Regions from separate parts of the Pseudomonas sp. B21-032 genome, predicted to be linked through region 3. Evidence: predicted binding sites of a transcription regulator. Region 3 holds the regulator's gene; each other region holds the start of a gene.
The links. The regulator FliA, encoded in region 3, starts transcription of late flagellar genes. The targets are predictions, from matches to a motif close to CTAAAGTTTNNNNNNNNNNNGCCGNTAA.
Positions count from the first base shown of each region.

Region 1: LOY54_RS05630 (methyl-accepting chemotaxis protein) is a predicted target of FliA. The motif match lies at 8,050-8,077, and genes of this name have one in related genera.
Region 2: LOY54_RS25450 (methyl-accepting chemotaxis protein) is a predicted target of FliA. The motif match lies at 4,682-4,709, and genes of this name have one in related genera.

Region 1 is NZ_CP087180.1:1,243,468-1,253,777, reverse strand. Features, by position in the region: gene LOY54_RS05660 (PleD family two-component system response regulator) at 1-533, opposite strand, end outside; gene LOY54_RS05655 (chemotaxis response regulator protein-glutamate methylesterase) at 585-1,598, opposite strand; gene LOY54_RS05650 (hybrid sensor histidine kinase/response regulator) at 1,595-3,880, opposite strand; gene LOY54_RS05645 (chemotaxis protein CheW) at 3,877-4,542, opposite strand; gene LOY54_RS05640 (CheR family methyltransferase) at 4,539-5,813, opposite strand; gene LOY54_RS05635 (chemotaxis protein CheW) at 5,810-6,340, opposite strand; gene LOY54_RS05630 (methyl-accepting chemotaxis protein) at 6,348-7,970, opposite strand; gene LOY54_RS05625 (tellurite resistance TerB family protein) at 8,101-8,820, opposite strand; gene ydcS (putative ABC transporter substrate-binding protein YdcS) at 8,973-10,124, shown strand; gene LOY54_RS05615 (ABC transporter ATP-binding protein) at 10,197-10,310, shown strand, end outside.
Region 2 is NZ_CP087180.1:5,493,388-5,503,697, forward strand. Features, by position in the region: gene glyA (serine hydroxymethyltransferase) at 1-521, opposite strand, end outside; gene LOY54_RS25430 (low specificity L-threonine aldolase) at 753-1,793, shown strand; gene LOY54_RS27740 (methyl-accepting chemotaxis protein) at 1,872-2,609, opposite strand; partial or broken gene LOY54_RS27745 (cache domain-containing protein) at 2,733-3,809, opposite strand; gene LOY54_RS25440 (cell division protein ZapA) at 3,966-4,268, opposite strand; gene LOY54_RS25445 (hypothetical protein) at 4,265-4,495, opposite strand; gene LOY54_RS25450 (methyl-accepting chemotaxis protein) at 4,770-6,395, shown strand; gene LOY54_RS25455 (flavin monoamine oxidase family protein) at 6,385-8,211, opposite strand; gene LOY54_RS25460 (nitrilase-related carbon-nitrogen hydrolase) at 8,378-9,298, shown strand; gene gbcB (glycine-betaine demethylase subunit GbcB) at 9,219-10,310, opposite strand, start outside.
Region 3 is NZ_CP087180.1:1,709,276-1,719,585, reverse strand. Features, by position in the region: gene LOY54_RS07955 (CheW domain-containing protein) at 1-194, opposite strand, end outside; gene LOY54_RS07950 (ParA family protein) at 194-982, opposite strand; gene motD (flagellar motor protein MotD) at 1,028-1,915, opposite strand; gene LOY54_RS07940 (flagellar motor protein) at 1,919-2,659, opposite strand; gene LOY54_RS07935 (chemotaxis response regulator protein-glutamate methylesterase) at 2,659-3,777, opposite strand; gene LOY54_RS07930 (chemotaxis protein CheA) at 3,823-6,054, opposite strand; gene LOY54_RS07925 (protein phosphatase CheZ) at 6,067-6,855, opposite strand; gene LOY54_RS07920 (chemotaxis response regulator CheY) at 6,875-7,249, opposite strand; gene fliA (RNA polymerase sigma factor FliA) at 7,353-8,093, opposite strand; gene fleN (flagellar synthesis regulator FleN) at 8,090-8,923, opposite strand; gene flhF (flagellar biosynthesis protein FlhF) at 9,044-10,310, opposite strand, start outside.

The DNA.
Region 1 (10,310 bases), 470 kb from region 3:
GAAAGCCCCGTGAGGCCGTCGGAGTTCATCAGCCGCTGCAGCACCAGGTTGGTGTCGAGCAACTGCTGCTGGCTGACGCGCAGGGCCCGGTAGGCCTCGTCGCGCTGCAGCAGGGTCAGGTAGGAGCGCGAGTGGTAGCGGATACGCGCCACCAGCTCGATGTTGTCCGGCAGCTTCACCAGGTAGTCGTTGGCCCCGGCGGCAAAGGCGGCGCTCTTGACCAGCGGGTCCTCCTTGGTCGACAGGACGATGATCGGGATGTCCTGGGTGGCCGGGTTGTTGCGGTATTCGCGCACCAGGGTCAGGCCGTCGAGGCCGGGCATGATCAGGTCCTGGAGAATCACCGTGGGCTTGATGCGCACAGCCTGGGCCACCGCCTGGTGCGGGTCGGCGCAGAAGTGGAAATCGATGTTCTCTTCGTGAGCCAGGCCACGCCGCACCGCTTCGCCGATCATTGCCTGATCGTCGACCAAGAGGACCATTGCCGAATTTTCATTCATGGTCGGAAAACCGTCGAGCGGTAAATCATTCATGCGCTGTCACCTGGTCACTGCCGGCCAGCCGGCGTGGCTCAATACATATCGTCATTTTGGAAAAATTTCCATCAATCGCGCGGCGATTCGCTCCAGAGGGCGAATTTCGACGGCGGCGTCTATCGCGGCGGCTGCCTTGGGCATGCCGTACACCGCGCTGCTCTGCTGATCCTGGGCGATGGTCAGAAAGCCCTGTTGGCGCATCAGCTTCAGGCCCTGGGCGCCATCGCGCCCCATGCCGGTGAGCAGTACGCCGACCGCGTCGCCGCGCCAGTAGCGGGCCACGCTTTCAAAAAATACGTCGATCGAGGGCCGGTAGATTTCGTTTACCGGCTCAGCGGTATAGGCCAGGTTGCCGTTCTTGAGCAGGCGAATGTGGTGGTTGGTGCCGGCCAGCAGCACCTGCCCCGGTTGCGGCGGCTCGCCTTCGCTGGCCAGGCGCACCGCCAGGCCCGAGGCGCTGCTGAGCCATTCGGCCATGCCGGCGGCGAACACCTGGTCAACGTGCTGGACCAGCACGATGGCCGCCGGAAAACTGCGCGGCAAGCCCTTGAGCAGCACTTCCAGGGCCGCCGGGCCGCCCGCCGAAGAGCCAATGGCAACCAGGCCCTGGCGCTGCGCGGCTTCTCGAACCGGCGCGGCCATGGCCCGGGTCGGGGTGCTGCGCTGCTGGCCGATCAGCCAGCCGATATTGAGGATCTTGCGCAGCAGCGGCGCTGCCGCTTCACGCGGATCGCCGGCGCCAAGGGCCGGAGTATCGACCACGTCGAGGGCGCCATGGCCCATGGCCTCAAACACCCGGTGGACGTTCTGCTGGCGGTCGACGGTGACGATCACGATGGCGCACGGCGTCTCGGCCATGATCCGCCGGGTGGCCTCGACGCCATCCATGACCGGCATGATCAAATCCATGAGGATCAGGTCCGGTAACTGCTCGGCACACAGCTTGACCGCATCGGCGCCATTGCTGGCGACCCAGATCACCTGATGGGCCGGTTCGAATGCCAACGCCCGGCGCAAGGCCTCCACGGCCATGGGCATATCGTTGACGATGGCGATTTTCATCCCTGCGCTCCCCCGATCAGCTCGACGACGGCGTCGAGCAAGGCATCATCGTGAAAACTGGCCTTTGCCAAATAGTAGTCGGCCCCGGCGTCCAGTCCACGGCGACGATCTTCTTCGCGGTCTTTGTACGACACCACCATCACCGGCAGCGATTGCAGGCGGCTGTCGCGCCGCAGCAGCGTGACCAGTTCGATACCGTCCATGCGCGGCATGTCGATGTCGGTGATCAGCAGGTCGAAGTCTTCGCTGCGCAAGGCGTTCCAGCCGTCCATGCCGTCGACCGCAACGGCCACTTCATAGCCCTTGTTGCTCAGCAGCTTGCGCTGCAGTTCGCGCACGGTCAGCGAGTCGTCGACCACCAGCACGCGCTTGCGCGCCGCCTCGCGCACGCTGCGCTGGCCGCGCTCGATACGCTCCAGGCGGCCGGTGCTGAGGAGTTTTTCCACCGAACGCAGCAGGTCTTCGACGTCAATGATCAGCACCACCGCGCCGTCGTCGAGCAAAGCCCCGGCGGAAATATCCTGGACCTTGCCCAGGCGCGCATCCAGCGGCATCACCACCAGCACCCGTTCGCCGATCAGGCGCTCGACCGCCACGCCGTAGAGCATGTCGCGCTCGCGAATCACCACCACCTTGATGCTCTGCCCTTCGCCCTGGCTTGGCGGACGGTTGAGCAACTGACTGGCCGCGACCAGGCCGATATGCCGGCCCTCATGCCAGAAATGCTGGCGGCCCTCGATCTGCACGATGGCCTCGGCCGGCAGCTCCAGGGTGCGTTCGATATGTGCCAGCGGGAAGGCATAGGCTTCGGCGCCAACCTCAACCACCAGGCTGCGCACCACCGACAGGGTCAGCGGCACTTCGAGGTGAAAGCAACTGCCCTGGCCGCTGGTCTGGGTCAGCTCGATCGAGCCGCGCAACTGGCGAACCATGTGCTGCACGGCGTCCAGGCCGACACCGCGCCCGGACACCTCGGTAACCCGGTCACGCAGGCTGAAACCGGGCAAAAACAGGAAGGTCAGCAGCTCGGCCTCGCTCATCTGCGCCACGGTTTCGGCCGGTGACAACTGGCGCTCGACGATGCTCTGGCGCAAGTGTGCCAAGTCGACGCCGCCGCCATCGTCGCTGATCTCAAGCACCAGCAGGCCGGCCTGGTGCGAGGCACGCAGGCGGATCTGCCCTTCCAGGGGCTTGCCGGCCACCAGGCGCCGCTCGGGCGATTCGATACCGTGATCGACGGCATTGCGTAGCAGGTGGGTCAAGGGCGCTTCGAGCTTTTCCAGTACGTCGCGGTCGACCTGGGTCTTCTCGCCGTCGATGTCCAGGCGCACCTGCTTGCCCAGCGAGCGACCAAGGTCACGGACCATGCGGCTTTGCCCGGTCAGCACATCGGCAAACGGACGCATGCGACAGGCCAGTGCAGTGTCGTACAGCAGCTGCGCGCGCTGGCTGGCCTGCCAGCCGAACTCATCGAGATCGGAGGCTTGCTGCAACAGAATTTGCTGGGTCTCACCGAGCAGACGCTGGGCCTGGGCCAAAGCGTCCTGGACTTCGGCGCTCTGGCCGCTGCTTTCCAGTTGCTGCTTGAGGCCGTCGAGGGCACGGATGCTTTGCCCGTGCATGCGCTTGAGGCGCTGCAGGGTGGCCAGGTAAGGCTTGAGCCGCTGGGTTTCGACCAGCGATTTGCTCGACAGGTCGAGCAGGCTGTTCAGGCGCTCAGCCGTGACCCGCAAGACCCGCTCACCGCCCTCGGTCGTGCGTTTGCCGCTGCGCACCGGCGCGGCTTCAACCTCGGGCTCGGGGTCAACGCTTGGCAGCTCGACCGCCAGTGGTTCGGGTTCGGGCTCGGGTTCCGGCAATGGCGGCGCTGCGATCGCAGGCGCTGCTGGTGCACCTGGGTCGAGCAACGCGGCCATCTGCACCAGAAAGGTCTGCACCGCGGCGTCGATACTGGCATCGCCCGGAGTGGCGATGCGCATCAGCAGGTCGGTGCCCTGCAACAGCGCATCGATGTGCTCCGGGCGCAGCAGCAAGCGGCCTTCCTGGGCGCCGACCAGGCAGTCTTCCATGACATGGGCGACGCTGACCCCGGCATCGACGCCGACAATCCGCGCCGCGCCCTTGAGCGAATGGGCTGCGCGCATGCACGCTTCAAGCTGGTCGGCCTGGGTCGGGTTGCGCTCCAGCGCCAGCAGCCCGGCACTGAGCACCTGGGTCTGGGCTTCGGCCTCCAGGCTGAACAGCTCGAGCAACGAGGCGTCGCGCATTTGCTCTGGGGTCATGACAGGCTCCGGTTCACGGCAGACAGCACTTGGTCTTCATCCAGCACGCGAACACTGCGTCCGCGCCATTGCAGCACCGCTGCGGTAAAACGCGTTTCGCCCTGCTCGGCCCCCAGACGGACGGGGTCCAGAGCATGGATGCCGTCCACTTCATCGACCTGGACCACCACCGAGCCGCCGGCAGCGGCGATGATCAGCATGCGCGGCATGATCCGCGCCGAGGTTGGCGCCGAACCCTGGGTTTCAAGGCCGAGCAGGTCGCCCAGCGACAGGCAGGGCACCAGCGCGCCACGTACATTGGCCACGCCATGCAGCACCCGCGAGCGCTGGTGTGGCAGGGAATGCACCTGCTGCAGCGGCGCAACCTCGACCAGGCAGCGGGTGGCCAGCGCCAGCCACTCCTCGCCCAGGCGAAACAGCAGCAATGAGCGGCCACTGCTGGCTTGCTCAGGCGCCTCGCTCTGCTCGTGGGCTTCCTGAGACAACGAATAGCGGTCCAGCAGGCGCGTCGCTGCAGCGGCATAGACGTCGCAGTTGCGGCAGTGAATATGTTCATCAAGCAGCGGGCAGCTCTTGTCGCCGTGTACGCCGATACGGTTCCAGCAATCGTCGATGCTGGCGGCGTCACTGGCGACCAGTTGCACGTCGTTGTCACCCATCATTGCTCAGACTCCCGGTCAGCGCGCCGTGCGGCCCGTTCCTGCAGGCGCCGGGCGCCTGCGACATCACCTTGCGAAGCCAGCAGCGCGGCCAGGTGCACCAGTGCCTCCGGATGCTGGGGGTCAAGGTACAGCGCCTTGCGGTAATGGCTCAGGGCTTCGCCGCTGTCGCCGGCGGTATCACTGAGCAAGCCCAGCCAGTAGAACACCTGGGCAGTGGGCGGATACTGCTGCAGGTAACGGGTACACGCGGCCTGGGCCTCGGTGCTGCTACCGGCATTGGCCAGTTGGGCGATCTGCGCCAGCAATTGGCTGGCCGCATCCTGCGCGGCGGGCTTCGCCGGCGGCGGCGCAATCGGCTTGAGCTTGCGCACCGTCAGCGGCGCCGACGCCGGGCGCGGCACGCTGGCCGCCGTCACTGGCACTGTCAACGGCAAAGGGATCGCCAACGGCTTGCTCGGCGGCGTCGGCTGCATTTCAGCCTGGCGTACGTAGGCAAAGGATTGGGCAATGCCCACCGGGCGCATGCCCATGCGCGCCAGCAGGCTGCCTTCGGCCGGGCCGATGAACAGCACACCTTGCTCATGGATCAGGCTTTTGAGCACCTCGAACACCCGCTGCTGGGTGGGGACGTCGAAATAGATCAGCAGGTTGCGGCAGAACACGAAATCGTAACTGCCCTCCCGAGCCTTGAGCGCCGGATCCAGGACATTGCCGACCTGCAGCTTGACCTGCTGGCGAACCCGCTCGTCGAGGCGCTGGCCTTCGTCGCTGTCGCTGAAGTGCCGCTCGCGAAAGTCCAGGTGCGAGCCACGGAACGAGTTACGCCCGTACAGCGCCTGTTCGGCGCGATCAATCGAATTGGGGCTGATGTCCATGGCGTCGACGCGAAAGCTGTGCCCGGCAAAGCCGCCGTCGAGCAGGGCCATGGCAATCGAGTACGGCTCTTCGCCGGTCGAGCACGGCAGGCTGAGGATGCGCAGCGGACGCATGCCACCGAGCTCGGCCAGGCGTTTGCGCGCCAGGGTCACCAGGGCGTTGAACGACTCCGGATAACGGAAGAACCAGGTTTCCGGGACGATCACCGCCTCGATCAGCGCCTGCTGCTCCTGGCTCGACTGCTGCAGGCGCAGCCAATAGTCATCCAGGTCGCGGGCTTCGAGGGTGGCGCAGCGCTGACGCAAGGCGCGCTCGACCATCGCTGCGCCGACCGAGGCGACATCCAGACCGATCCGATCCTGCAAAAAGCGAAAGAAGCGCTGTTCGCCACTCATGCCAGGCCCTCGTCGCTCGCCGCCAGCTCAGGCGGGAACAGCAGCTGGCGCACCTCGGCGCTGAGCAGGTCCTGCACACCGATGCACTGCAGCAAACCGTGGGCATCCTCGCGCACCGGCCCCAGGTACGGCGCCTGCTGGTTGTCCAGGCCATAGGGCTGGAACTCGGCGGGGTCGCAACGCAGGGTATCGGTGGCCTGTTCGAGGATCAGCCCCAGCCGCAAGTGCGGGCGCAACGGGTCGGCACGGTAGTGCACCAGGACCAGGCGCGTGCTGGTGCGCACCGGCGCCGGCAAACCGAAGCTCAAGGCGCCGACGTCGATCACCGGTACCAGCGCGCCTCGATGCGCCAGCACCCCGGCCACCCAGGCCGGGGTCTGGGCAATGGGCTTGAGCGGCAAGCGCGGCAGCACTTCGGCGACCTCATGGGCGTCCAGGGCAAAGCGCTGGTCGCCGATGCGAAACACCAGGTACAGGGTGCCGTGGGAGGCCGCATCCTGATTGCGGCGAGGCTGAAGGTCGTTCATCGGCAGGTCAGACTTTGAACCGCGACACGCCGCCACGCAGGCCGGTGGCCACCTGGCTCAGTTCGTCAATGGCAAAGCTGGCCTGGCGCAACGATTCGACCGTCTGGCTGCTGGCATCGCCCAACTGCGCCAGGGCATGGTTGATCTGTTCGGCGCCGGTGGCCTGGGCCTGCATGCCTTCATTGACCATCAACACCCGCGGCGCCAGGGCCTGGACCTGGTGAATGATCTGGGTCAGTTGCTCGCCGACCTGCTGCACCTCGAACATGCCGCGGCGCACTTCTTCGGAGAACTTGTCCATGCCCATGACCCCGGCCGACACCGCCGACTGGATCTCGCGAACCATCTGCTCGATGTCGTAGGTGGCCACGGCAGTCTGGTCGGCCAGGCGCCGCACTTCAGTGGCGACCACGGCGAAACCGCGGCCGTATTCACCGGCTTTTTCCGCCTCGATGGCGGCGTTGAGCGACAGCAGGTTGGTCTGGTCGGCGACCTTGACGATGGTCACCACCACCTGGTTGATGTTGCCGGCCTTCTCGTTGAGGATCGCCAGCTTGTTGTTGACCAGATCGGCCGCGCCCATCACCTGGTGCATGGTCTCTTCCATGCGCGCCAGGCCCTGCTGGCCAGAGCCGGCCAGGATCGAAGCCTGGTCGGCGGCCGAGGTCACTTCGGTCATGGTCCGCACCAGGTCGCGGGAAGTCGCGGCGATTTCCCGCGAAGTGGCGCCGATTTCGGTGGTGGTGGCGGCGGTCTCGGTGGCGGTGGCCTGTTGCTGCTTGGAGGTGGCGGCAATCTCGGTCACCGAAGTGGTGACCTGCACGGAGGAGCGCTGGGCCTGGGACACCAGGTTGGTCAGTTCGCCCATCATTTCGTTGAAGCCGGTTTCCACCGCGCCGAACTCATCCTTGCGGTCCAGGTTCAGGCGCACGCTGAGGTCGCCGCCGCTGAGCTTGTCCAGGGCATGGACGATACGCTGCATCGGTGCGGTGATGGCGCGCATCAGCACCAGGCCGCAGATGGTTGCGGCAACGATGGCCAGCAACAGCGAGACGATCATGCTGAACTTGGCCGTGGCCACGGCGCTGACGATGGAGTCGGTGGCGGATTCGGCCGAATGACGGTTGCGCTCGATCACCCCGTTCAGGTGCTTGCGGCCATCGACCCAGGCCGGGGTCAGCACCTCGGCGAGCAGGCGCTGGGCTTCGGGGTAATCCTTCTTGCGGTAGGCCTCCAGGACGCTATCCACCGCTTTCAGGTAGCCCGCTTCGAGCTGGCCGAACTGGTCGAAGCTGGCCTGGTCGTCCTTCTCGCGAATGGTCGCCTGGTAGCTGGCCATGTGCTGTTTGAGGCGCTCTTCAAAGCCCTTGTACAGCTCCATGTCGGCCGAGGTGAGCTCGCGGTGGTCGCTCAGGCCCACCAGCTGCTGGGTCAGTACATAGCTGTCGACCCAGGCGCTGCGGATCATGGAGCTGTAGTAGACCCCGGGGATGCTGTCGGTTCGCACCGCTTCCTCGCCGGACTCTATGGCCACCAGTCGCGAATAGGCAGCGACCACCATCAGCGACATGATGGCGATAATCACGGCGAAGCTCGCCAGGATCCGTTGGCGCAAGGTCCAGTTTTTCACAGTCAGCCCTCAAGTGTTCTACGCGAGCAGGAAAAATGGGCAGAGTATAGCCCAGCGGCTGCGCGCTTTTGCGGCTGACTTAACGGCTGGATCGGGCCAAACGGGCTAGATACTGGCCATTAGCCCGGTTTCATTGACTGGCAGCACGTTTTACCTGGTTTTCCAGCTCGCTCTTGAGCGCCGGGTCAAGCTTGAGCTGGCGCGCCAGTTCGTCCAGGTAGGCGCGCTCCATGAAATGCTCCTCGTCCACCAGCATGACACTGGCGATGTACATTTCGGCGGCCATTTCCGGGGTGCTGGCGGCGCGGGCGACGTCGGCCGGGTCCAGCGGTTTGTTCAGCTCGGCGTGCAGCCAGTGTTGCAGTTCCTGGTCGCTGGACAGCTTGACGAATTCGCCCTCGATCAGCGCCCGCTCGCGGTCATCGACATGGCCATCGGACTTGGCCGCTGCCACCAGCGCCTTGAGGATCGCCTGGCTGTGCTGCTCGACCTGGGCCGGCGGCAGGCGGTCGAGGGTTTGCGGCTCACCCTGCACCGCAGTGCCCTGCTTGGCCTGCCAGTTGCCGTAGGCCTTGTAGGCGATCACCCCGAGGGCCGCCAGGCCGCCGTAGGTCAGGGCCTTGCCGCCGTACTTGCGAGCCTTTTTGTTGCCCAGCAGCAAGCCCATCGCCCCTGCCGCCAGGGCACCGCCGCCGGCACCGGAGAGCAGGCTGCCCAGGCCACCACCGCCCTTGCCGCCGAGCAGGTCGCCAAGGCCGCCGGATTTGCCGGCAGGGCTTTTGCCGCCCTGGTTCTGCAGCAGGTCCTGGCCGGATTTGAGCAGTTGATCAAGCAAGCCGCGGGTGTTCATGGGGCATCTCCATGGGGAGGAAAGAAGCCCAAAGAGTACTGCCGCAGGCTGAAGCGAAGCTGAATGCATTTGCTTCCAGATGTTGCCTACGCTTAAACCAGCTATACCTGCACTTTCACCGCCCCGAGATAATTCCAACAAGAGGGAACACCATGTTCGTGCACAAGACCGCCACGCTCTGCGCCCTGAGCACCGCCCTGCTGGCCAGCGCCAGCCTGCAGGCCGCCGAGCCCCTGAAAGCCGTGGGCGCCGGCGAAGGCCAGCTGGATATCGTCGCCTGGCCGGGTTACATCGAGCGCGGTGAAAGCGACAAGGCCTACGACTGGGTGACCGGCTTCGAGAAGGAAACCGGCTGCAAGGTCAGCGTCAAGACCGCCGCCACCTCCGACGAGATGGTCAGCCTGATGACCAAGGGCGGTTACGACCTGGTCACCGCCTCCGGTGACGCCTCGCTGCGCCTGATCGCCGGCAAGCGCGTGCAGCCGATCAATACCGCGCTGATCCCCAACTGGAAGAACCTCGACCCGCGGCTCAAGGACGGCGCCTGGTACGTGGTCAACCAACAGGTGTACGGCACGCCCTACCAATGGGGTCCGAACGTGCTGCTGTACAACACCGAGGTGTTCAAGCAGGCGCCGACCAGCTGGAGCGTGGTTTTCGAGCCGCAGCAACTGCCCGACGGCAAGCCCAACAAGGGCCGGGTGCAGGCCTACGACGGGCCGATCTACATCGCCGATGCGGCGCTGTACCTGAAGTCGGCCAAACCTGAACTGGGCATCCACAACCCCTATGAACTGAACGAAACCCAGTACCAAGCGGTGCTCGACCTGCTGCGCCAGCAACAGCCGCTGATCCACCGTTACTGGCACGATGCCACGGTGCAGATGAGTGACGTCAAGAACGAGGGCGTGGTCGCCTCCAGTTCCTGGGGCTACATGGTCAACGGCCTGCAAGCCGACAAACAGCCGGTGGCCTCGACCATTCCCAAGGAAGGCGCCACCGGCTGGGCCGACACCACCATGCTGCACAGCGAGGCCAAGCACCCCAACTGCGCCTACAAGTGGATGGACTGGTCGCTGCAGCCCAAGGTCCAGGGCGACGTAGCGGCCTGGTTCGGCTCGCTGCCCGCGGTGCCGGCGGCCTGCAGCGCCAGCGAACTGCTCGGCGCCGAGGGCTGCAAGACCAATGGTTTCGACCAGTTCGACAAGATCGCCTTCTGGAAGACCCCGCAGGCCGAAGGGGGCAAGTTCGTGCCCTATAGCCGCTGGACCCAGGACTATATTGCGATCATGGGCGGCCGTTAGGGCCCTGTCGCGGGGCAAGCCCGCTCCCACCTGAAGACGCGGGCTTGCTCCCTCTTGCTGGAGCTTCGCACCATGACCCTTGCAGTGCAGTTCACCAATGTCTCGCGCACCTTTGGCGAGGTCAGGGCGGTTGACCAGGTGTCGATCGACATCCACGACGGTGAGTTCTTCTCGATGCTCGGCCCC
Region 2 (10,310 bases), 2.1 Mb from region 3:
CCGGCGACGATCATCTTCGGCTTGTTCTCCAGCGCCAGGCGCTCGACTTCGTCGTAGTCGATCAGCCCGGTGTTGGTGTCGATGCCGTACTGCACGGCGTTGTACAGCTTGCCCGAGGACGACACCTTGGCACCGTGGGTCAGGTGACCGCCGTGGGCCAGGCTCATGCCCAGGATGGTATCGCCGGCCTGCAGCAGGGCCAGGTATACGGCGCTGTTGGCCGAGGAGCCGGAGTGCGGCTGAACGTTGGCGTAATCGGCGCCGAACAGCTGCTTGGCGCGGTCGATGGCCAGTTGCTCGACTTTATCCACATGCTCGCAACCGCCGTAATAGCGCTTGCCCGGGTAGCCTTCGGCGTATTTGTTGGTCAGGCCGCTGCCCTGGGCCTGCATGACACGCTTGCTGGTGTAGTTTTCCGAGGCGATCAGCTCGATGTGATCTTCCTGGCGTTGCTCTTCGGCATTGATCGCCGCCAGCAGTGCATCGTCATAACCCTGGATCTGGTCTTGCTTGCTGAACATCGCAGTCTCTCCCGGCAGCGGCATCGGTTCTTGTCGGGCAATTGCCCTTTTGCAGCGATGGTATGACCGACGCAGACAGCCCAGATGCCTACGGACGCCACGCAAAGGTGCGTTTACGACATGTAGCCTCATCGCGGGGCAAGCCCGCTTCCACGGGGGCAATGCTTTGTATAGGCGACGCCGCAATTCTTGGTTTAGAGTGCTCGTCTGCGTCGTTCACAGGACAGTGTCATGCCAGATAAAAGCCAGCAATTCGCCAGCGACAACTACTCAGGTATCTGCCCCGAAGCCTGGGCCGCCATGGAAAAGGCCAACCAGGGCCACGAGCGCGCCTATGGCGACGACCAATGGACGGCACGTGCCTCGGAATACTTCCGCAAATTGTTCGAAACCGACTGCGAAGTGTTCTTCGCCTTCAACGGCACCGCCGCCAACTCGTTGGCGCTGTCGTCGCTGTGCCAGAGCTATCACAGCGTGATCTGCTCGGAGACCGCCCACGTCGAGACCGATGAATGCGGCGCCCCGGAGTTCTTCTCCAACGGCTCCAAGCTGCTCACCGCGCGCAGCGAAGCCGGCAAACTGACCCCCGAGTCGATCCGCGAAGTGGCGCTCAAGCGCCAGGACATCCACTACCCCAAGCCGCGGGTGGTGACCATCACCCAGGCCACCGAGGTCGGCAGCGTTTACCGCCCGGACGAGCTCAAGGCCATCAGCGCTACCTGCAAGGAGCTGGGCCTGAATCTGCACATGGACGGCGCCCGCTTCAGCAACGCCTGCGCGTTCCTTGGCTGCAGCCCGGCGGAGCTGACCTGGAAGGCCGGAGTCGATGTGCTGTGCTTTGGCGGCACCAAGAACGGCATGGCGGTGGGTGAAGCGATCCTGTTCTTCAACCGCGAGCTGGCCGAAGACTTCGACTACCGCTGCAAGCAGGCCGGGCAACTGGCGTCGAAGATGCGCTTTTTGTCCGCGCCCTGGGTCGGTTTGCTGGAAGACGGCGCCTGGCAGCGCCACGCTGTGCATGCCAACCACTGCGCGCAGTTGCTCAGCGAACTGGTTCGCGATGTGCCGGGCGTTGAGCTGATGTTCCCGGTGGAGGCCAACGGGGTGTTCCTGCAGATGTCGGAACCGGCGCTGGAAGCCTTGCGCAACAAGGGCTGGCGCTTCTACACCTTCATCGGCAGCGGCGGCGCACGCTTCATGTGCTCGTGGGATACCGAAGAGGCGCGGGTGCGTGAACTGGCGGCGGATATCCGGGCGGTGATGGGGGCTTGAGGGCCTTATCGCGGGGCAAGCCCGCTCCTACCGAAGATCAATGAAATCCGGTGGGAGCGGGCTTGCCCCGCGATAATTTCAAAGGCGAAACCCTCCCATCTGCCGCGCCAGATCATCCGCCAGCCCGCGCAGCGCCTGGCACTCCTCCCGGCACCCCTGCACATCCACCGCCGTTTCCCGCGCCAGATCGGAAATCCCCTGCACCGTGCGGTTGATCTCCTCGGTCACCGCCGACTGCTCTTCAGTCGCTGTCGCCACCTGATGGTTCATGTCACTGATGTGCTCGACCTGCTCGGTGATGGTCCCCAGCGAAGCACCGGTCTGCTGGCTCGACTCCACGCCCGTACCGGTTGCCGCCTGCCCGGCCTGCATCGACGCCACCGCACTGCCCGCACCCTGCTTGAGGCGCAGGATCATCTGCTGCACTTCATCGGTGGACACCTGGGTGCGCCGCGCCAGGGTTCGTACTTCATCGGCGACCACGGCAAAGCCGCGGCCCATCTCGCCGGCCCGCGCCGCTTCGATGGCAGCGTTGAGCGCCAGCAGGTTGGTTTGCTCGGAGATGCTGCGGATCACCGCCAGCACTTCGTCGATCGACGCCACCTCCGTAGCCAGCTCCCCCACTGCACTGGCCGCCTGGCCAATCTCCTCGGACATGCCCTCGATATGGGCAATCGAGCGGCGCACTACGTCGCGGGCCTGTAGCGCTTCGCTGCGCGCAGTTTGCGAGGCGTGCGCGGCATTGCCGGCATTCTGGGCAATGTCCTGCACGGTCAGGCCCATCTCATGCACGGCGGTGGCGACCATCTCGGTCATTTCCTGCTGGCGGCCGGAACGCTCGGCGGTGTTGTCCACCACTTGCGTGACTTGCGCCACCGAGGCCCGCAGGCGCTCACTGGTGCTCAGCACTTCGCCGATCAGGTCACGCTGGCTGTCGAGAAAGCGGTTGAAGCCACGGGCCAGGTCGCCGAGTTCGTCTGCACGGTTCTCGTCCAGGCGCTGGGTCAGGTCGCCGCCGCCATTGCCGATGGCCATCAGGGCAGCGGTCACGCGGCGGATCGGCCGGACGATACCACGTGCCAGCAGTACCACCAGCAACAGCGACACCAACGCCACTGCGCCGCCAATCAGGCTGGTCAGCCAGACGGTCTCGCGTACCTGGGCGTAGATCTGCGCTTCTGGCACTTCGGCGACCAGCGTCCAGTTGAGCTCACGCAGCGGCAGGCTGAGGGCCAGGTAGCCCTCGCCATCGCGCTCGAAGCGGCTGCTGTGCAGGCCCTGCTCACGGCTCAAGACAACTTTGGCAGCCTCGCCACCAATCTGTTCGGCCAACTGCCGCTTGCCGCTGAACTGCGCCTGCGGATGCACCTGGATCAAACCGTCGCCGCGCACCAGCATGACTCGCCCGTGCTCGCCAAAACTGAAGTTGTGAATCAGCTCGGACAGTTCGGTCATGCGCAGGCCAAGCCCGGCGATGCCCACCAGTTGCCCGGCTTTTTCCACCCGATAATCGATGAACAGCGCCAGTTCGCCGGTGCTGCCATCGGTATCGATGTTCAGCAGGCGCGGGTTGCCGCTGTCGATGAAGCCGAAGAACCATTTGTCCGCCGGGTTGCTGCGGCTGAGGGTGCGGTCCAGGCCGTTCTCGTTGTAGTAGTGGTTGCTCGCGGTCGCGGCAAACAGCGCGGTAAAGGCCTGGTTGTGCTTGCGCAGGGCTTCGAGGTACTCGATGAATTGCGGCGCCTGGACACTGTCTTCGCCCGCCGCCAGCCAGTCGCGCAGCAGGGTGTTGTTGGCGATGTCCGCCGCCGCCGTCAGCGGCCGGCCAAGCATGCGCTCGATGTCGTTACGAATCGCCTCAATGCTCGCCGGCAAGGCAGTGTCGACCAGGTAACGCTCGGTCAGCCGATTGACCGCCACGCTGTAGATGCCAACCACCACCAGAATGCTCAGCAACAGCGCTGCGCCCATGCTTGCGATCAATTGCCACTGGATACTGCGCCGCCAGAACTGCATGTATTTCCCCTGGGTAAATAAGCCCTGTAGTGCAAGAGACAGGCCGATTGTATACAACAGGAAATACAATAATGACAGTGATCCACAGCAATGCCGGCCCACCCTCCCGAAGGCGGTGAGCTGGCAAAAAGGTTTAGCTTGGGGCTTTGGAGGCGATCAGCTGTTGCTGATGGTCCGCGCAATCACATCGACCGTGGCGTTGACTTGCTCTTGGTAACGGTCGAGGGCCTGCTGGTGCTGCTGTTGCAGTTCGATCTGCTGCGAGCACAGGTTGAGGGCTGCCAGTACCAGCAGCTTGTCACCGATCAGAGTCGGGTATTTACGCTTGGTATCGGCCAATGAGGCATTGAGCATCTGCACCGCTTGCGCCAGCGCCTGCTCCTGGCCTTCGGGGGCCTTGATCGAATAATCGCTGCCGAGGATCGACACGACATTGATCGGCTGCGCTGAGGTTTTCATGCGTTCACGGCACCAACGCTGGCACGCTCAACCAGGGCCTGGATGCGTGCGGCGGTAGCGCCCTGCTTTTCTTCCTGCTCCAGCAGGCTCAATTGCAAGCTGTCGTTTTCATCTTTGGCCTGGGCCAGTTCGGCACTGATTTGCGCGTTGCGCTCGGTCAGTTCCTGATTCTTCTGCACCAGGTCGCTGACCAGTTGCTCCAGTTGACTAAGGGAAGTTTCCAACATGATTGCCTTCTCGGGGTGTTTCAGGGGGCGCACACGATAAAGAAAAGTCCGCGTGCTAGCCAGGGATATCGGGTTTAGACGCTTCGGCCTGGTGCAGATTGACCCGCCGATGCGGGTCCGGTTCCCCGTTTTGCCTACCACCGGTCAGGAAAAAAGATAGCTGCCTCACAATTTCATCTTCGCCCGCTCAAGTCTTTAGCCGGCCGACCGATAGGCATGGCAGTCCTGACTCCTGCGCACGGTTCGCGTGCCCTTTTCCCTCCTGGATACCACCATGTCCCTACGCAACATGAATATCGCCCCGCGCGCGCTTCTGGGCTTTGCTCTGATCGGTGCGCTGATGCTGGCCCTAGGTCTGTTCGCCCTGAACCAGATGAGCAAGATTCGCCAGGCCGGCGAAACCATCGAGACCTCGACGGTGCCGAGCCTGACCAACCTCGACCAACTGACCCAGCTGACCCTGCGCCTGCGCACCTTGTCGTACCGCCTGCTGCTCAACCGCGAAGCCGACACCCTGCAGGCCACCCTCAAGCTGATCGACCAGCGCAACCAGCAGATCGACGACGCGCGCCGCAACTACGAGCCGTTGATCTTCGGCAACCAGGAGCGCTCGGCCTACAACCAGTACGTGCAGTTGCTGGGCCAGTACCGCCAACTGGAAAACCGCATGCGCCTGGCCTCGCAGAACAATGACCTGGAGACCCTGCGCAACCTGATCAACCGCGACATGCTCGACAGCTCCGAGCAGATCAACAGCGTCATGGATCAGCTGGTCAGCATCAACACCGAACAAACCAGCGAGATCAACCGCACCGCCGCCGAACAATATTCCAATGCCGTGACTCTGGTGATCGGCCTGCTGCTGGCCGCCACCGCCCTGACCCTGATCTGCGCCCTGCTGCTGACCCGCAGCATCGTCAAGCCGATCGACGAAGCCCTGCAGGCCGCCGAGCGGATTGCCGAAGGCGACCTGACCCGCAGCATCCACGCCGAAGGCCAGGACGAAGCAGCGCGTCTGCTCAAGGCCATGGCCAAGATGCAGAACAAGCTGCGCGACACCCTGCAGCAGATTTCCGGCTCGGCCACCCAGCTGGCATCGGCGGCCGAAGAGCTCAACAGCGTCACCGACGAAAGCGCCCGTGGCCTGCAGCAACAGAACAACGAAATCGAACAGGCCGCCACGGCCGTCACCGAGATGACCAGCGCCGTCGAAGAAGTCGCGCGCAATGCCGTGAGCACCTCGGAAGCCTCCAAGGAAGCCACCCGTTCGGCCGGTGACGGCCGTGACCTGGTCATGGAAACCGTCAGCGCCATCGAGCGCATGAGCACCGACGTGCAAGGCACTGCCGAACTGATCGGCAACCTGGCGGAAGAGTCGCGTGATATTGGCAAGGTGCTCGATGTGATTCGCGGCCTGGCCGACCAGACCAACCTGCTGGCACTCAACGCCGCCATCGAAGCGGCGCGTGCCGGGGAAGCCGGCCGCGGCTTTGCCGTAGTGGCTGATGAAGTGCGCGCCCTGGCCCACCGCACCCAGCAGTCGACCAGCGAAATCGAACGGATGATCGGCAGTATCCAGGGCGGCACCGAGCAGGCGGTCAACTCCATGCGCAACAGCACCGAACGCGCCGAGTCGACCCTGAACATCGCCCGTGGCGCCGGCCTGGCGCTGGAAACCATCACCGGCGCGGTGGCCGAGATCAACGAGCGCAATCTGGTGATCGCCAGCGCCGCCGAAGAGCAGGCCCAGGTTGCCCGCGAAGTCGACCGCAACCTGGTCAACATCAACGATCTTTCGGTGCAGTCGGCCACCGGCGCCCACCAGACCAGCGCCGCCAGTGCCGAGCTGTCGCGCCTGGCGGTGGACCTGAGCGGGCTGGTGGCGCGCTTTAGCGTTTGACCTGCAGATCGGCCAGCGCAGCCGGCTTGAGGGGGTCCCACTGCGCAATGGGACCGCCCTCGGGGCTGAAGCCGTTGTTGTAGCGCGTGGCCAGTTTGTCCACGGCATTAAGTGCCGTGGTCACCGCCCCTTCAGCCCAACCGCCGGTCCAGGACACATCGTCGCCGGCCAGGATGAAGCCATCCACCGCGCTACCGTCACTGCCCTCCTTGAACTGGCTGAACAACAGCCGCTGGTACTCGTACTGGCCCGGCAGGTTCATCTTGAAAGCCCCAAGATAGAAAGGCTCGTTCTCCCAGTTGATCTCGACAAAGGGGTCTGGCGCAGGGAAATGCGAAGCCAGGTCCAGGCCGGGATAAACCTGATCGAGCAAGGCGGTGCACAACTCGCCATGCTGCGGCAGGTCGCCCTGACGGTCACCGAGAAACTTCAGGCTGTCGTCGTTCCAGGTATATGACAAGAAAACCCCACTACCTTTGTAGGCTCCCGGGTTTCGGCTGTAGTCCACCAGGTAGGTGCCACGGGTCAGGCGGTCAGACAGGGTAATACTCATCAGTTGCTTGCCGTCCGGCCCGCGCTGGGTCCAGAACGGCTCGCGGGTAGCGGCAAATACCTTGGCCGACTGCATGTAGTGGGTATACATCACCGCTTCCCATTGCTGCTGCGTCAGCAGCGAACGGCTGGCCTCAAGGCCTTCGGCGCCGTTCATGTAGCGGAACTTGTCGAGTATCCGCACATGCGGGGTGTAGACCACACTGGCGTAGCGCAGGCGCTGGTCGCGTCCGCTCTGCAGGTCATGGCAGAGCACTTCGAAACCGCCACCTTCGCCCGCTGTCAGGCGCTTGATCTGCCGAACTTCCTGGCGCAGCGGGTCGCCCGGAAACGCGCTCGCCAGTTCTTCCAGGGTCATGTTCTGCGGCCAGAACACGCTGTCATCGCCAAAGGCCGCTGCAGGTTGCTGCCAAAGCCGTAGGGGCAACTGGTCGGCACCGTCGCGCATCAACAGGTGGTTGATATCCAGCCCGGTATACAGCACCCGCAGTACTTCCAGAAAGCAATTGGGAAAGTCGGTGTTCCAGCCACCCGTACCAAAGCCGATCTGGCCGAACAGGTTAATCTCGTCGGCAGGCCAACGCGCCTGCTCGACCATCGCCGCATGAAAGCTGAGGTTGTCCCAGCCTTCGCGCAAAATGGCATTCCACAACAGTTTGATTTTCGCCGGGTCTATTGTCCCGGCAGACATGGCGTGTTCCATTTCCTTGAAATGGATAGGCGCCTGCTCGAGAAACTCATCGAAGAACTTGATTTCAATGTTCTCGAACGCCGGCGGCCGGGGAAAGTTGTCGTTGCCGACTTCGTAGTAATATTTTTCGTCGGCATAATCAACGACAGTACTAACGGCGGCGGCACTTCCGGGATTGGGGAAGTCTTCAGTGTTGTCCCGCATGCGCACTTTGCTGAAGTAGTGCATCAGCGCCTGGCCCGACAACGGAAAGCGCATGGCACCGCGCTCAAACGGCACGCTATCGTTAACTGCGGTCGAATACAGGCGCCCGCCTATGCGTCCGCTGGCCTCCACCAAAACCGGATGCAGGCCCATGCGCATCGCTTCATAGGCGGCAACCAGCCCGGCCACGCCGGCCCCCACCACCAGCACTTGCTGGCCATGATGCTGTGGCTGGATTCGGCCAAGCGGCGCCGGCCCCTTGTCCGCCAGGTACTGCCCATAGTCGAAAGGAAAGTCTGGAATCAGCGCCCGAACCTGATTATCCAGAACACGCTTGGCGGAAAGAATTCGTGAAGGGATCGAGGACATATCAGGCTCCGTCTGAAAACAGTGATGAAGAACTCACAGCATAGAGCCGGGGGTATTCAATAGTTATATTGATTGGCAATCAAAAGCACGGCACTTGAACTAGCAAAAATGCCAGTTGACGCTAACTACTTTATATCGCCTGATCATTATTTTCAGGAGAGCACACATGAACACATCATCACTGCCGCTGCGCATTGCTTGCGCCCAAGTTGCACCGAAAGTTGCCGATGTAATCCATAACCGCGAAGTCTCCAATGCAGCGATCATCGAGGCTGCCCGGGAAGGTGCGGAACTGGTCGTGCTGCCGGAGCTTATGCAGAGCGGCTACGTGTTTGAAGACCGCGACGAAGCCTTGAGCGTTGCCGAGGGCTTGTACGACGCCACGGTCAAGGGCTGGTTCGCCCTCGCCCGGCAGCACCAGATCATGGTGGTGGCCGGCCTGTGCGAACGCCTGTCGGCAACCAAAGTCGCCAACAGCGTTGTGCTGATCGAACCTCAAGGCTGGATCACCTGTTATCGCAAGGTGCACCTGTGGGACCGGGAAAAACTCATCTTCACCCCGGGCGAGCAACCGCCACCGGTTGTGCGAACGGCCAAAGGGCGAATAGCACTGATGATCTGTTATGACCTAGAGCTCCCGGAGTGGGTACGCCTGGCTGCGCTGGGTGGTGCACAGTTGTTGTGTGCGCCCGCCAACTGGCCAGAATTCCCCCGCCCTCCCGAGGAGCGCCCGGCAGAAATCGTCCGGGTTCAGGCGGGGGCAGCAGTGAATCGCATGTTCATCGCGGTTTGTGATCGCCATGGCAGCGAACGCGGGGTCGACTGGGTGGGCGGTTCAACCATTGTCGATGCCGACGGCTTTCCCCTGGCTGGCGCCAGCAGCCTGCCCGAAGCGCAACTGCTGCTGGCCGACCTGGACCTGAGCGACGCCGACTACAAGTGGATCAGCGACCACAACCATGTCCATGAAGATCGCCAGCCGCAGCTCTACGGCGGTGTCTGCAACACTAGTACTCAATCCGCACGTCGCCCTTCGGCACGCTACAGCAAGACAGAATATAGCCCTCGGCCTCATCCTCTTCGGTGATGCCGCCGTTGTGCTCCATCTCCACTTCGCCGCCCAGCTTGAGCACCTTGCAGGTGCCGCAGATGCCCATGCCGCAGGCTTTGGGGATCATCAGCCCGAGCTTGGCCGCCGCCGCGTGCACGGTCTCGCCCGGGGCCACGCGGATGCTCTTGCCGGTGGCGGTGAATTCGACCTGGTGCAGGTCGCCGGCGTCCACCTCGGCAGCTTCAGCGGCTTGTTCGGCGTGTTCCACGGCATCGGCCTTGACCTCTGCCGGGGTCGCGCCGAACGACTCCTCGTGGTAGCGGCTCATGTCGTAGCCGCTGCTTTCCAGCAGGCGCTTGACTGCATTCATGTAGGGCGTCGGGCCGCAGCAGAAAATCTCCCGTTCCAGGTAGTCCGGGGCGATCAACTCCATCAGTTTCTGGTTCAGGTAGCCGCGATAGCCCGCCCAGGGCTCGCCCAAGCCGTGCTTCTCGCAAATGATATGAAGGCTGAAGTTGTCGATCCGCGAGGCCATGTGCTCCAGCTCGCGGTGATAGATGATGTCTTTCGGTGAGCGCGCGCTATGAACGAAAACCATGTCGACATTGCCGTTGGTGTCATAGAACCAGCGGGCCATGGACATCACCGGGGTGATACCGACGCCGCCACTCAGGTACAGCACCTTGGGGCTGGGGAAATCCATGGCATTGAACAGCCCGACCGGGCCGTGTACCGCCAGCTCCTGGCCCTCGTGCAACGTGTCGTGCAGCCAGTTGGAGACCTTGCCACCGGGCACGCGCTTGATGGTCACCGAGAAACTGTAGGGCACCGACGGCGAGCTTGAGATGGTGTACGAACGCATGATCGGCTCGCCATCGATCTCAAGCTCCAGGGTGACGAACTGCCCGGGCTTGAAGAAGAACATGATCGGCTGGTCGGCCATGAAACAGAAGGTGCGCACGTCCCAGGTTTCCTGGATCACCTTGACGCAACGGACGATGTGGCGGCCGTTGGCCCAGGTCTGGGTGCTGACCGGATTGAGGAAGCT
Region 3 (10,310 bases):
GGTTTTACCGCGGCCTGGGCCGCCACCTGGGCATCACGGGCCTGCTCTTCGCGCACAGCCGCCTGGAATTCGTCGGGCTCAACCGAAACTGGCAGCACTTCGTCGAGTTCTTCGGTGGCCTCCTGCAGCAAGCCATCGAGGTAGCTCTGCAGGGCCATCTGCGGCCGGCTGGCAAGCTGTTGAGGACGATTCATCAGGCCACCTGCAAGGCAAGGTTCTGCGTCAGCAGGTGCTTGAGCAAGGCGCGGTAAGCCACCACGCCGCGGCTTTTGCCGTCGAACTGCGAGGGTGTCAGGCCAGCCCGGCTGGCATCACGCAGGCGCGTGTCGACCGGGATGTAGCCTTGCCAGATATGCTCGGGGTAAGCGTCGCGCAGCACCCGCAAGGTACCCATCGAGGCCTGGGTACGGCGGTCGAACAGGGTCGGCACGATGTGGTAAGGCAAGGCCTGCTTGCGCGAGCGGTTGACCATCGCCAGGGTGCTGACCATGCGCTCCAGGCCCTTGACCGCCAGGTACTCGGTTTGCACCGGGATCACCAACTGCTGGCTGGCCGCCAGGGCGTTGACCATCAGCACGCCGAGCAACGGCGGGCTGTCGATGATGGCGTAGTCGAAATCCTGCCAAAGCTGCGCCAGAGACTTGGCGATCACCAGGCCCAGGCCACTCTGGCCCGGCGACTGGCGCTCAAGCACGGCCAGGGCGGTGCTCGAGGGCAGCAGCGAGATTTTCTCGTCGCTGGTGGGCAACAGCAATTGCCCGGGCAAGCCCTCGGGCACCGTGCCCTTGTGCAGGAACAGGTCGTAGCAACTGTGCTCCAGCGCATCGGGGTTGTGCCCGAAGTAGCTGGTCATCGACCCGTGCGGGTCGAGGTCGACGACAACCACGCGCTTGCCCGCCTCGGCCAGCAGGCCGGCCAGGGCGATGGACGTGGTGGTCTTGCCGACTCCACCTTTTTGATTGGCTACTGCCCAGACTCTCATTGCGTTGCTTCCTCCCGGTACGGCAGCCTGCCCTGCCGGGATCGGTTATAGGGTCGGTGACGGGGAATTGACGCGATTGTCGCCCACCGTCGGTGCTACCGCTGGCGGTGCAGTTTGTGTGCCAGCCCGCTTCATCGCCGCGTCCGGGGTGGCATTGGCGCTGCCAGTGCCAGTCAGGCTGCGGCGTACTTCGAGGTTGCGCGAGATCACCAGCACCACCCGTCGGTTGCGCGCCCGGCCTTCAGCGCTGTCGTTGGCGGCGATCGGCTGGAACTCGCCATAGCCGACCGATGCCATGCGCGCCGGGTTCACCCCTTCCATCGCCAGCAGGCGGACGATACTCGCCGCCCGTGCCGATGACAGCTCCCAGTTGGTCGGGTACTGCGCGGTGCGAATCGGCAGGTCGTCGGTAAAGCCTTCGACGTGCACCGGGTTGGCGAACGGCTTGAGGATCTTCGCCACCTTCTCGATGATGTTGAACGCCACGTCGCTGGGCATGGCGTCGCCGCTGCCGAACAGCAGCGAGGAATTGAGTTCGATCTCGACCCACAGCTCGTTGCCGCGCACGGTCATCTGGTCGGACTTGATCAGGTCGCCGAAGGCGTCGCGCACGTCATCGGTGATGGTCTTGAGCGGGTCGCTGCTGGTTTGCGCCAGGCCCGCATCGACCTGCTCGCTGTCCTTGATCAACGGCTCGGCCGGCTTGACGCTGAGCGGGCGCTCGTCGCCAATGGGGATCGGCTTCATGCTCCGCTCGGGGTCGTTGAACACGCCGATCAGCGCCTGGGAAATGACCTTGTACTTGCCCTCGTTGATCGACGAGATCGAATACATGACCACGAAGAAGGCAAACAGCAAGGTGATGAAGTCGGCGTAGGACACCAGCCAGCGTTCGTGGTTTTCATGCTCTTCGGGTTGTCGACGGCGCGCCATGTGTTACTCCATGAAGCCCTGAAGCTTCAGCTCGATCGAGCGCGGGTTTTCGCCTTCGGCGATCGACAGCAAGCCTTCCAGAAGCATTTCCCGGTAGCGCGACTGACGCAGGGCCAGGGCCTTGAGCTTGTTGGCGATCGGCAGCAGGATCAGGTTGGCACTGGCAACACCGTAAATGGTGGCGACGAAGGCCACGGCAATGCCGTTGCCCAACTGCGACGGGTCAGCAAGATTGCCCATGACGTGAATCAGGCCCATCACCGCACCGATGATACCGATGGTCGGCGCATAGCCGCCCATGCTCTCGAACACCTTGGCGGCCTGCACGTCGCGGCTTTCCTGGGTGTAGAAATCCACCTCGAGAATGCTGCGAATGGCTTCCGGCTCGGCGCCGTCGACCAGCAGCTGCAAACCTTTGCGTGCGTACGGGTCCGGCTCGGCATCGGCGACGCCTTCCAGGCCCAGCAGGCCTTCCTTGCGTGCGGTCAGCGACCAGTTGACGACCCGGTCGATACCGCCAGCCAGGTCGACCCGTGGCGGGAACAGGATCCAGCGCACGATCTGCAGCGCGCGCTTGAAGGCGCTCATCGGCGATTGCAGCAAGGCCGCCGCCAGGGTGCCGCCGAGCACGATCAAGGCCGCCGGGCCATTGAGCAGTGCCGACAGGTGGCCGCCTTCGAGGTAGTTGCCGCCCACAATGGCGACAAAGGCCAGGATGATCCCGATAAGGCTCAAGACATCCATCAGACGCAGGCCTCGACCAGGTGCTTGCCGATCTCGTCCAGGCCATACACGGCGTCTGCCAGGTTGGCTTTGACGATGGCCATGGGCATGCCGTAGATCACGCAGCTGGCTTCATCCTGGGCCCACACGGTGCTGCCGCCCTGCTTGAGCAGGCGTGCACCTTCACGGCCGTCGGCGCCCATGCCGGTGAGCACCACCGACAGCACCTTGTCGCCATAGGACTTGGCCGCCGAACCAAAGGTGATGTCCACGCACGGTTTGTAATTCAGGCGCTCGTCGCCCGGCAGGATCTTCACCGTGCCGCGGCCGTCGACCATCATCTGCTTGCCGCCAGGGGCCAGCAGGGCCAGGCCCGGGCGTAGCATGTCGCCGTCCTCGGCTTCCTTGACGCTGATCTTGCACAGCTTGTCGAGGCGCTCGGCAAACGCCTTGGTAAAGGCCGCCGGCATGTGCTGGATCAGCACGATCGGCGCCGGGAAGTTGGCCGGCAACTGGGTCAGAACCCGCTGCAGGGCAACCGGGCCGCCGGTGGAAGTACCGATGGCAACCAGCTTGTAGGGTTTGCGCTTGGGTGCCGGCGAAGCACTCGATGCTGGCGCAGCCGCTGCGCGCACAGGTGCTGCGGCGCGTGGTGCAGGCGTGCTGCCCAGGCTGCTGACGGCAGGTTGCGCGGCTGGCTGCGGCGCGGGCGCCGGGCTTGCGTAGGCACTGAAACGACGGTTGCTGCGGGAAATGGTATGAACCTTTTCACACAGCAGTTGCTTGACCTTCTCCGGGTTGCGCGAGATGTCTTCGAAGTTCTTCGGCAGGTAGTCGACCGCACCGGCATCCAGCGCATCGAGGGTGACGCGGGCGCCTTCGTGGGTCAGCGAGGAGAACATCAGCACCGGGGTCGGGCAACGCTGCATGATGTGACGCACGGCGGTGATGCCATCCATCATGGGCATTTCGTAGTCCATGGTGATGACATCGGGCTTGAGCGACAGCGCCTGGTCGATCGCTTCCTTGCCATTGGTCGCGGTACCGACGACCTGGATAGTCGGGTCCGCTGAAAGAATTTCCGAGACGCGGCGGCGGAAGAAACCGGAATCATCCACCACCAGGACCTTGACTGCCATAAACACTCCATTAGGGGGCGCGGCATGTGAGCCGCGCCACCAGAATCAAATACGCCGGGCGGCGTAACGCTTGAGCATGCTCGGTACGTCGAGGATCAGCGCAATGCGCCCGTCACCGGTAATGGTGGCGCCCGACATGCCCGGGGTGCCCTGGAGCATCTTGCCCAGCGGCTTGATGACCACTTCTTCCTGGCCCACCAGTTGATCGACGACGAAGCCGATCCGCTGGGTACCCACAGAAAGGATCACCACATGGCCCTCGCGCTGCTCTTCATGAGCGGCCGAGCTGACCAGCCAGCGCTTGAGGTAGAACAGCGGCAAGGCCTTGTCACGCACGATCACCACTTCCTGGCCGTCGACCACGTTGGTGCGCGACAGGTCGAGGTGGAAGATCTCGTTGACGTTGACCAGCGGGAAGGCGAACGCCTGGTTGCCGAGCATGACCATCAGCGTCGGCATGATCGCCAGGGTCAGCGGCACCTTGATGACGATCTTCGAGCCCAGGCCCTTGGTCGAGTAGATGTTGATCGAGCCGTTGAGCTGGGAAATCTTGGTTTTCACCACGTCCATGCCCACGCCACGCCCGGACACGTCGGAAATCTCGGTCTTGGTCGAGAAACCCGGGGCGAAGATCAGGTTGTAGCACTCGGTCTCGCTCAGGCGATCGGCGGCGTCCTTGTCCATCACTCCGCGCTTGACCGCAATGGCACGCAGCACGTCGGCGTCCATGCCCTTGCCGTCATCGGAGATCGACAGCAGGATGTGGTCGCCTTCCTGTTCGGCCGAGAGCACTACCTTGCCGCCGCGGGACTTGCCCGAGGCTTCGCGCTCTTCCGGGGTTTCGACGCCATGGTCGACGGCGTTGCGCACCAAGTGCACCAGCGGGTCGGCCAGGGCCTCGACGAGGTTCTTGTCGAGGTCGGTCTCTTCGCCGACCAGCTCCAGGTTGATTTCTTTCTTCAACTGCCGGGCCAGGTCGCGAACCAGGCGCGGGAAGCGTCCGAAGACCTTCTTGATCGGCTGCATGCGGGTTTTCATCACCGCGGTCTGCAGGTCGGCGGTCACCACGTCGAGGTTCGACACGGCCTTGGACATGGCCTCGTCGCCACTGTTCAGGCCCAGGCGCACCAGGCGGTTACGCACCAGCACCAGCTCGCCGACCATGTTCATGATCTCGTCGAGCCGCGCGGTGTCGACCCGTACGGTGGTTTCGGTTTCGCTGGCAGGGTGCTTTTCGGCAGCCGGAGCGGCCTGGCGTGCAGGTGCAGGCGCCGCAGCCGCTGCTTTGGCCGCAGGGGCTGGCGCAGCAGCTGGCTTGGCGGCAGGTGCTGGCGCAGGCTTGGCCGCCGCTTTCGCAGGTGCTGCGCTGGCAACTGGTGCAGCCGTGGTTACTGCGTCCGGCGCAAACTTGCCCTTGCCGTGCAGTTCGTCGAGCAGCGCTTCGAACTCGTGCTCGGAGATGTGATCGCCAGCCGCGGCAGGCGCGCAGGCTTCCACAGGCGCGGCAGCAGCGCCCGGCAGTGCATCGACGGCAAAAGTACCCTTGCCGTGCAACTGGTCGAGCAGCGCTTCGAATTCATCGTCGGTGATGTCGCCACTGACATCGCCAGCGGCAGCTGCAGCAGCCGGCGCTTCAGCCGCGCCGCCGAGGTTGTCGGCGGCGAACTGGCCCTTGCCGTGCAACTGGTCAAGCAGCGACTCGAACTCGGCGTCGGTGATTTCGTCACCGGCAGGCTCGGCGTCCTGGGCTTGTGCCTCGGCCTTGACTGCATTGAGCGAGTCGAGCAGTTGTTCGAATTCGGTGTCGGTGATGTCCGCCTCGGCCTCGGCCGCCGGCGCTTCAACCACCTCGGGCTCAGCGGCAGGGGCTGGTGCTTCGTCTTCCCCGGCAGGCTCGGCCAGGCGCGACAGCGCCGCCAGCAGCTCTGGGGTCGCCGGGGTGATGTCGCTGCGCTCGCGAACCTGGCCGAACATGCTGTTGACCGTGTCCAGGGCTTCCAGGACCACGTCCATCAGTTCGGAGTCGACGCGTCGGGCACCCTTGCGCAGGATGTCGAACACGTTTTCGGCGATATGGCAGCACTCCACCAGCTCGTTGAGCTGGAGGAAGCCGGCGCCCCCTTTTACAGTGTGAAAACCGCGAAAGATCGCATTGAGCAGGTCGGCATCATCCGGTCGGCTTTCCAGCTCGACCAATTGCTCGGACAGTTGCTCAAGAATTTCGCCGGCTTCTACCAGGAAATCCTGAAGGATTTCTTCATCGGCGCCGAAGCTCATTAAACGTGCTCCCTAAAAACCCAGACTGGACAGCAGATCGTCGACATCGTCCTGACCGGACACAACGTCTTCACGCTTATCGGCATGAATCTGCGGACCTTCACCCCGAGTCGGATGTTTTTCTTGATCTTTTTCAGCGCGCAGCTGCTGGTGGTCATGTTCGATACCGGCAAAACGGTCAACTTGACTTGCCATCAGCACGAGCTTGAGCAGATTGCTTTCTACTTCGGTGACCAGCGCCGTGACGCGTTTGATCACCTGGCCGGTCAGGTCTTGGTAGTCCTGAGCCAGAAGAATGTCATTGAGGTGGCTGGCGACCTTGCGGTTGCCCTCCTCGCTGCGCGTCAGGAAACTGTCGACACGCTTGGCCAGCTCACGGAACTCCGGTGCCGCCACTTCGCGGCGCATGAAGCGCTGCCAGTCGACGCTCAGCGCCTTGGCCTCGTCGCTCAGTTCGTTGAGTACCGGCGTGCTGGCTTCGACCAGGTCCATGGTGCGGTTGGCCGCGCCCTCGGTCAGCTTGACCACGTAGGACAGGCGTTCGGTCGCATCGGTGATCTGCGACACTTCCTCGGCTTGCGGCATGTGCGGGTCGATCTGGAAACTGACGATCGCGCTGTGCAGCTCGCGGGTGAGTTTGCCGACTTCCTGATACAGGCCAAGGTCACGGGTCTGGTTCAGCTGATGGATCAGTTGCACCGCGTCGCCGAACTTGCCTCGTTCAAGGCTGTCGACCAGTTCCCGGGCGTGTTTCTTGAGTGTCGACTCAAACTCGCCCAAGGATGATTGTGTTTGCTCCATAGCGCCCCCGTGGCGTACCTCAGCTATTGACGCGCTCGAAGATCTTTTCGATCTTTTCTTTCAGCACCTGGGCGGTGAACGGCTTGACCACGTAGCCGTTGACCCCGGCCTGGGCGGCTTCGATGATCTGCTCGCGCTTGGCTTCGGCAGTCACCATCAGCACCGGCAGGTGCTTGAGGCGCTCATCGGCACGCACTTTGCGCAGCAGGTCGATACCGGACATGCCAGGCATGTTCCAGTCGGTCACCAGAAAGTCGAAATGACCGCTTTCGAGCATCGGCAGTGCGGTGTTGCCGTCGTCGGCTTCCTGGGTGTTGGTAAAGCCCAGATCACGCAACAGGTTCTTGATGATCCGCCGCATCGTCGAAAAGTCGTCCACGATGAGGATTTTCATGTCTTTGTTCAATTAGACCTCCAAGCAGTCTTTAACGCGTTCAGCGCGGAACGCGCATTCAATCAATTCGGCACTACATTTCACGACTGCATCGAACCTGCGTTCAACGCGCCCGCCATTCCCCCAGGCGACCACGCAAACGTGCCGCGCACTGGCTGTGCAACTGGCTGACACGCGACTCGCTCACCCCCAGGACCTCACCGATCTCCTTGAGGTTGAGCTCTTCGTCGTAGTACAGCGCCAGGACCAGACGCTCGCGTTCCGGCAGGTTGGCGATGGCATCGGCCAGGGCTGCCTGAAAACGCTCGTCTTCCAGATCGCGCGAAGGCTCGAGCTGGGCACTGGCACCGTCCTCGTGCAGGCCTTCATGTTCGCCGTCCTGCAACAGGTCGTCGAAACTGAACAGGCGGCTGCCCAGGGTGTCATTCAAAATCCCGTAATAATCATCGAGACTCAATTGAAGTTCGGCAGCAACCTCGTGATCTTTAGCGTCACGGCCGGTTTTTGCTTCAATTGCACGAATCGCGTCACTGACCATGCGGGTATTGCGGTGTACCGAACGCGGCGCCCAGTCGCCCTTGCGCACTTCATCGAGCATGGCGCCACGGATGCGGATGCCGGCGTAGGTCTCGAAACTGGCCCCCTTGCTGGCGTCATACTTGTTGGCGACTTCGAGCAGGCCGATCATCCCGGCCTGGATCAGGTCCTCCACCTGCACACTGGCCGGCAGACGTGCCAACAAGTGGTAGGCGATGCGCTTGACCAGCGGCGCGTAACGCTCGATCAGTTCGTACTGGGCGTCACGCGAAGCCTTGCTGTACATCCGATAACCACTGGCGTTCATAGCACCGGACCCGCACTCGTCGGTTGCACCAGGCGCTCGACGAAGAACTCCAGGTGCCCCCGTGGGTTGGCAGGCAGCGGCCAGCTATCGACCTTCTGGGCAATGGCCTTGAATGCCAGCGCGCACTTGGAACGCGGGAAGGCTTCATAGACCGCTCGCTGCTTCTGCACCGCCTTGCGCACACATTCGTCGTAAGGCACCGCACCGACGTATTGTAGGGCGACATCGAGGAAGCGATCAGTGACCTTGGTCAACTTGGCGAACAGGTTGCGCCCTTCCTGAGGGCTCTGGGCCATGTTGGCGAGGACGCGGAAGCGGTTCATGCCGTAATCGCGGTTGAGCAGCTTGATCAGCGCGTAGGCGTCAGTGATCGAAGTGGGCTCGTCGCACACCACCAGCAGCACTTCCTGGGCGGCGCGGACAAAACTGACTACCGAGTCACCGATACCTGCAGCGGTGTCGATCACCAGCACGTCGAGGTTGTCGCCGATCTCGCTGAAGGCCTGGATCAGGCCGGCGTGCTGGGCCGGAGCCAGGTGCACCATGCTCTGCGTGCCCGAGGCCGCCGGCACGATGCGCACACCGCCGGGGCCTTGCAGCAGCACGTCGCGCAGTTCGCAACGGCCTTCAATGACATCGGCCAGGGTGCGCTTGGGCGTCAGGCCCAGCAGCACATCAACGTTGGCCAGGCCCAGGTCGGCGTCCAGCAGCATGACCCGACGGCCAAGCTCAGCCAGCGCCAATGACAGGTTCACTGACACGTTAGTCTTGCCAACGCCACCTTTGCCGCCGGTCACGGCGATCACCTGTACGGGATGCATGCTACCCATGTTTGTTCTTTACCTTGTCTTACTTAGACCGAGGCCACATGACTGGGCTGCGCTTTCAACACCTGAAAAATGCCTGGCAGACCATTGATGTAGGTACTTTGCAACGTATTCATATTCCCCTCAGCCCACGCGTTTGCCGGAGCTGTGGTAGAGATCAGCGAACATGTCGGCCATGGCCTCTTCGCTGGGCTCGTCCTGCATCTGCACGCTCACTGCGCGGCTGACCAACTGGTGCCGGCGCGGCAGGTGCAGGTCGTCAGGAATGCGCGGGCCATCGGTAAGATAGGCCACCGGCAGTTCGTGACTGATTGCCAGGCTCAATACTTCGCCGAGGCTGGCGGTTTCATCTAGCTTGGTCAGGATGCAACCGGCCAGGCCGCAGCGCTTGTAGCTGTGGTAGGCGGCGGTCAGCACCTGTTTCTGGCTGGTGGTTGCCAGTACCAGGTAATTCTTGGCCTGAATCCCGCGCCCGGCAAGGGTTTCCAGCTGCATGCGCAGCGCCGGGTCGCTGGCTTGCAGGCCGGCGGTATCGATCAGTACCACGCGCTTGCGCAGCAGCGGGTCGAGGGCCTGGGCCAGCGACTGGCCCGGGTCGACGTGAGTAACCGAAACGTTGAGGATCCGCCCCAGGGTCTTGAGCTGCTCCTGGGCGCCGATACGGAAGCTGTCCATGCTCACCAGGGCCAGGTTCTGCGCGCCGTACTTGAGCACGTAGCGCGCGGCGAGCTTGGCCAGGGTGGTGGTCTTGCCCATGCCGGCCGGACCGACCATGGCAATGACACCGCCTTCTTCGATCGGTTCGATTTCCGGCACCTGGATCATCCGCGCCAGGTGCGCCAGGAGCATGCGCCAGGCGTGACGCGGCTCTTCGATTTCGGTGGTCAGCTCGAGCAGTTCGCGGGCAATCGGCCCGGACAGGCCGATGCGCTGCAGACGGCGCCAGAGGTTGGCCTGCTGCGGCTTGTTGCCCTGCAACTGGCTCCAGGCCAGCGAGCCGAGCTGTACTTCAAGCAGTTCGCGCAGGCCCGAGAGCTCCGAGCGCATCGAGTCGAACAGGCGCGGGTCGATGGGTGCCGCGGCCGGCGCAGCAGGCACGGCCGGCGCTTCGACCTGCGGGTCGACCAGCGGCTCGGAAGCGGTCAGCGGCAAGCCGGCAAACAGCTGGCGATTGCCATCTTCGCTCTCGCTACGGCTGCTCAGCTCGGCCTGGGCGGTGACGATGCGCGACTGGGTCTTGCGCAGCTCGTCTTCGAGCTCGACATTCGGCACCCGTGGCGCCAGGGCGGACAGCTTGTAGTCCAGCGCAGCCGTCAGCTCGACACCGCCAGCAATCCGTCGGTTGCCAATGATGGCGGCATCGGCCCCCAGCTCATCGCGAACCAGCTTC